Regions from separate parts of the Limosilactobacillus sp. C0001E2 genome, predicted to be linked through region 1. Evidence: riboswitches for the same ligand, from Rfam matches in the RefSeq annotation. Region 1 holds a riboswitch; the other holds the start of a gene.
What was found. A riboswitch is a leader RNA that binds a small molecule or an ion and turns the genes downstream of it on or off. The one in region 1 is predicted to bind lysine.

Region 1 (3,176 bases):
TCTAATTTTGCCATGTTATTACCTCTTCCTTAATCATTTAATTGATAATCAAGATCAAGCTTAGTTAGATCATCATAAGTTTCACGCTTAATTACAAGTTGATCATGACCATTTTCAACAAAAACAACTGCTGGCCGGGGGTTCCGATTATAATTGGAAGCCATTGCGTAATCATACGCTCCCGTATCAAGCATAACCAAAATATCTCCTGGCTGTGTAGCAGGTAAATCCTGTTGTTCACTCAAAATATCACCGGATTCACAATATTTACCAGCAATTTTGACCGTCTCAACAGTCGGCGCTTGCGGATCCCGAGCCAAGACACTTTCATACTTAGCATTATACAAGGCTGGCCGAATGTTATCACCCATTCCTCCATCAACACTGACGTACGAAAGCAAACCAGGAATATTTTTCCTTGAACCTATAGTATATAACGTATAACCGGCTGGTCCAACTATTGAACGTCCTGGTTCAATCCAAATCGCCGGCATTACAAGCTTTTGTTCATGAATAGATTTTTTGACCACCTGAACAATGGCGCGGACAAAGTCTTCTGGATTGATGGGATGATCTTCACTAGAGTACTTAATACCAAACCCACCACCAACATTCAGGACTTCTGCGGTAAAATCATACTTTTGGTGCCAATCAGCCGCAATCTCAACTAATTTTCTTGCAACTCCTTCAAAGCCCTGCACATCAAAAATTTGTGATCCAATATGAGCATGAAGACCAGTCACATGGACCTGTGAAATGGATAATAATTGCTGGAGTGCTTTGTCTGCCTGTCCAGATTCAACATCAAAACCAAATTTACTGTCAACTTGTCCCGTTGCGATATACGAATTGGTGTGTGCAGCAATTCCTGGAGTAATTCGTAATTGCACATCCACTGTCTGGGTCCGATCAGCTAATAATTCCTTTAACAATTCAATTTCATGGAAATTATCAACGACAATCGTGCCAACTCCATGATCAAGGGCCATTGCTAATTCATCCCGAGATTTGTTATTACCATGGAAACTGACCTTAGCAAGAGGGAAATTTGCTTTAATAGCAGTTGCCAATTCACCACCAGAAACAACATCAATATGCGCATGTTCCTGCTTCATCACTTGATAGATGGCCACGGAAGAAAAGGCCTTACTAGCGTAACTCACTTCATACTGGACCGCTTCCTGGTTAAAAACATCTCGAAACCGTTGCATTTGGTTACGGATCTGGGCAACATCATAAACCAGTAATGGTGTTCCATATTTATGTGCCAGGTACAGAGTATCAACTCCACCAATTTGGAGATGCCCTGCCGCGTTGATTTCACTGGAACTAATTTGATCATTCATTGTTCCCATCGCTCCTTTTTATCCCTTTTCGTTTCGAAGAGAAAAAATCCCGGTACACTGCGCGCATACCGGGATAGTGATTAATCATAAAAAATCCGATAGTCGATAGCGCACCGCAAGCTCTTCTGGTCTTGCGACAGTCCGTAACTTATTTAGTTACGCCCCAGCCAAGCAAGTTATTACCATCCTTACCGCTTCGGCAGCCGCCCCTTTCACGATTATTCACTGTCTGGTAAAAACTCCTAACCGCTACTAATGTTGGTTGCTCCTCTTCGATTTGATTTCTACTATAAAGCTTGAACAAGTCAGCGTCAATAGCCTAGCTAAATCTTTCTCATCATTTTCACATTTTTCAGCAAGTGTCTAAATTGTTGTTTCTTTGTTTAGTTTGCAAGGTTCGTGATTAATGGTAAAATCCTAGATAATAAACTTTTGATTAAAGAAGGTAGCAATCAATGAAAGTTGTAAAGTTTGGTGGCAGCTCACTGGCTAACGGCGATGCTTTTGAACAGGCCATCGCGATTATAAAAGATGATTCCACGCGGCAAATTGTCGTAACTTCAGCTCCGGGTAAACGATTCAAGAACGATATTAAGGTCACCGACCTGCTCATTAATTATGCCAATGCCGTTATTAATCATGCAGATTATAGTACCATTCAAAATGAAATTTTTTCTCGCTATGAAGAAATCGGTGCTCACTTTGGTGTCCAACGCGATCAGCTTTCCGTAATTCACCAAATCATCGTTGAATTACCAAATGGTGATTATCCAGATGATGATTTTTTGATGGCCGCTTTTAAAGCCCACGGTGAGCGATTAAATGCTCGCCTAATGGCATTGGTCTTGCAGAAACTAGGGATTAATGCCCGCTTTGTCGACCCTAAGGAAGCTGGTTTAATTGTGGATGGTGAACCAAATAACGCTATTGTTGACCCACAAACGTACAATAACCTGGCAGCATTCAATTACTCAGCTGATGAAAGGCTGATCTTCCCAGGCTTCTTTGGCTTTACCATTGATGGAAATATTGCGACGTTCTCTAGAGGAGGCTCAGACATTACTGGTGCAATCTTAGCACGTGGTTTTCATGCTGATCTCTATGAAAACTTCACAGACGTTGACGCCATTTTCTCTGCCAACCCTTCAATCGTTAATGATCCCCAACCAATCAAGCGAATGACCTACCGCGAAATGCGGGAATTGTCATACGCTGGATTTTCTGTATTCCATGATGAAGCCTTAATTCCAGCGATTGAAGGTAATATCATTGTCAACGTTAAAAATACCCACGCACCAGAAAAGCCGGGAACGTTGATTGTGCCTGATCAGGGCTTTCATCCTGAACAAATCGTTACCGGAATTGCTGGTGGTAAACATTACGCAGCCCTTTATCTGCACAAATACTTGCTAAATCGTGAAGCCGGGTTTACACTAAAGATTCTCGAAATTCTGAATAAGTATGGGCTGCCATACGAACACATGCCATCTGGGATTGATGATATTACCATTATTTTCGACCGCAAGCTCATTTCTGATGATTTAGTGCAGAAATTATGCGATGAAGTTCGGGCAACCGTTAATCCAGACAGTCTGGAATGGATTGATGATTATGCGGTAATCATGGTGGTTGGTGAAGGAATGTTTAACCGCGTTGGTGTAGCTGCTGGAATTTTCACTGAACTAGCCGAACATAACATTCGGATCTCCATGATCAATCAAGGGGCATCCAGAATTTCCATCATGATCGGAACTTATAAAAAAGACGCTGATAATGCCATTCGGGCAATTTACCAACACTTCTTTCCAGAAAAATAATTAGGAGGTAGCG
Region 2 (3,176 bases), on a different contig from region 1:
CGATGCTGCTAGGTTACACTTGGTTACAAATTGCTGAATACCTGTATGTTGCATTTGCACCACGAATTAGTAGTTGGCGGATTGTTCATCATTCATATTATTAAAAAAGTCGGGGCCATCCCGACTTTTTTAATAATTTAGTAGCCACTCGTTGGCTAGCGTGACCCAATGGGCAACATGGGGTTGATCACCGTCTGGATGGTGTGCCACCAATTGATTTGCAATATCCATTCCATGGGGACCATGAGCAAAGATATGTATTTCCTGGGAAATATTATTTTTTTGAAGCATCATAGAATAATTAAACGCATTTTGGACGGGGACGAATGGGTCGTCCAATGTGTGCCAGATAAAAGTCGGGACGTTTGCTGCGTTAACATGATAACTGGCCGAGTATTTTCTGGGATTATCAGTCCATTGCGGTATGATTTTTTCATCAGGAAAGCCAGCATTGAGGTCGATAACTGGATAGCCAAGAACAATCTTGGTAGGCCGCATTTCTTCATTGGTAATTCCGCAAAGCTGGCTTAACCAAGAAGTTGACCAATAATCATTGTATAGGGCAGTAATATGACCGCCAGCTGAGAAGCCAAGGATAAAAAGACGTTTGTCGATAGACCATTCAACACGGTGATTCTTGACTAACTGTACAGCGGTTGCAAGATCTAATAATGGCTTTGGATAAAGTGGTTCGGCTTCATTCAAAAATGTATAGCGGAGGATAAAGACTTGGTAACCGTGTGCAGCAAAGGCAATCGCTGTTTTTTCGGATTCTGCGACTGGAATGTGGGTCATTGATCCGCCAGGGACGATAATAAGAGCGGGAAATTTTTGAAGCGGACTACCAGGAGTGGGTGTTTGCAGATAAGCAGTTAAAGTTGCTTTTGTGGAATAATTAGGATTATTCAGTTGGTATTGGGTTATTTTCATAAAAATTGACCTTTCACAGTTTGATAATTACAGGTAATTATAATGGAAAAACAACAGAATTTAAAATTGATCATCCATGCGAAACGATTAACGACTAAAGACATAACTGAGGTATTGAAGCTCCTTAATACTAGCGATGCAGCAAAAAATGCTGGGTTAAAGTTAATGGGAAATTCTACCGTTCAACGATGGGCATTAAACAATTGGTTAACTGATGATGAACTCTATGGGATTTTTGATGATCAAAAATTAATGGGAATCATTGCAATTTTTGGTAATGATGATGACGGAGAACTGGGGTACTTCATTGAACCGGGTTACCAAAATCGCCATATTATGACGAGAATGCTAAGCAAGGTGCTGCAGCGGACAGACTACCAAACGCTCTTTGCTCAAACAGCGATTGATAATCGAGCCTCCCAACAAGTACTAGAGAATAATCATTTCCAAAAAGAAAATGTTGAATTAACATCGGTTCAGTATCGATGGGTAAATGACTAAGGGTTGCTAGAAAAGTAAATTCATGTATAATATGAATGTTAAATGTAGAAGAGGATGCAGCTGTCATGAGTAATCATCGTTAATATTGGGCAAACAGTGACGATGAGTGAAAGGGGCGACTGCCGAAACCATAACTAGTTTGTCCTAGTTAAAGGTTGGGACGTAATGCGAAAGCTTGCGGACTGTCGTAAGAAGACTTACGGGGCGCTTCAAGAATTCCAGTTAAATATGGTCTTCTTTTGAGCGTACTCAAGAGAAGATTTTTTTTGTTTGGAGGATTATTGTGGCAAAAAATCAACAATCAACCGGTCAAGTTCACCGTTCATTAAAGACGCGTCACCTATCCATGATTGCGTTGGGAGGCTCAATTGGGACCGGACTTTTTATTGCAAGTGGGTCGGCGATTACTTCTGCTGGTCCTGGTGGGGCTTTAATTGCGTACACCATTATGGGAATCATGGTGTATTTCTTAATGACCAGTTTGGCAGAAATGGCGACGTATATTCCATTAACGGGTTCATTTGCTGCTTATGCAAGCAAGTTTGTAAGTCCGGCATTAGGTTTTGCACTGGGCTGGAATTATTGGCTGAATTGTGCCATTACTGTTCCTGTCGAGGCGACAACGGTTGGCTTGGTAATGAACTTTTGGTTTCCTCATATTCCCTCATGGGTGTTTAGCGGAATCACGTTTGCATTAATTTTTTTAATTAATTATTTATCAGTTAAGTCGTATGGCGAAACAGAGTTTTGGCTTGCGTTAGTTAAGGTTATCACGGTAGTGGTTTTCCTAATTGTGGGGGTATTAGTAATTCTTGGAATTATGGGTGGCCGCGGTCCTGTAGATTTGCAAAACTTTACGTATAAAAAGGCGCCGTTTGTCCATGGCATTTCTGGAATTGTGAATGTTTTTCTGGTTGCTGGTTTTTCTTTCCAAGGAACAGAAATGATTGGAATTGCTGCTGGGGAATCGGAAAATCCAGAAAAGAGTGTTCCTGAAGCAATTAAATCAACGTTTTGGCGGATCTTATTATTCTATATCTGCACCATTTTTGTAATTGCATGTATCCTGCCCTATACTGATAAAAATCTGCTCAGCTCAGATGTGACGGATATTGTAACCAGTCCATTTACGTTAGTCTTTAAGCGGGCGGGATTAGCTGCGGCAGCCAGTGTTATGAACACGGTTATTTTAGTCGCTGTACTTTCATCCGCTAATTCATGGATGTATGCTTCAACACGGATGTTATTCTCTCAAGCACGTGAAGGTTTTGCATGGCGGATGTTTGGCTATGTCAATAAGCGCGGAATTCCAATTTATGGCTTAGTTGGAACGACTGTGATTGGTTTACTGATTTGGTTTACTCAATTTATTGGCCCGCAAGCTTACAACTACTTGATTGGTGCTTCTGGGTTATCCGGTTTTATTGCTTGGCTCGGGATTGCCATTAGTCATTTCCGTTTCCGACGGGCGTTTATTAAGCAAGGTCACGACGTGAGTGAATTAACTTATCATGCTGCATTATTCCCGTTTGGGCCACTTTTTGCTTTTGGGTTATGTATTGTTGTCATTCTGTGCCAAAATCTAGATGCCTTTGTCAAGTTTGATTGGCAAAGCATTGCGGTTACTTACATGACAATTCCAGTATTTATCGTTCTATATTTGTACTACAAACTAAAGTATGGCAGCCATTTGATTCCGTTAGAAGAAGTAGATCTTTCACGGAAGACAAAGGGTGAAAGCTATG

Region 2: it holds a riboswitch for lysine, as region 1 does, so the genes downstream of both, AC1EKL_RS03100 (amino acid permease) here and lysA (diaminopimelate decarboxylase) in region 1, are expected to answer to the same signal.

The regions. Positions count from the first base shown of each region.
Region 1 is NZ_JBWPXC010000001.1:38,445-41,620, reverse strand. It holds gene dapD (2,3,4,5-tetrahydropyridine-2,6-dicarboxylate N-acetyltransferase) at 1-14, opposite strand, end outside; gene lysA (diaminopimelate decarboxylase) at 30-1,346, opposite strand; lysine riboswitch at 1,444-1,627, opposite strand; gene AC1EKL_RS00225 (aspartate kinase) at 1,802-3,163, shown strand.
Region 2 is NZ_JBWPXC010000002.1:181,423-184,598, forward strand. It holds gene AC1EKL_RS03085 (phosphatase PAP2 family protein) at 1-104, shown strand, start outside; gene AC1EKL_RS03090 (lp_1002 family arylesterase) at 130-930, opposite strand; gene AC1EKL_RS03095 (GNAT family N-acetyltransferase) at 973-1,431, shown strand; lysine riboswitch at 1,472-1,649, shown strand; gene AC1EKL_RS03100 (amino acid permease) at 1,778-3,176, shown strand, end outside.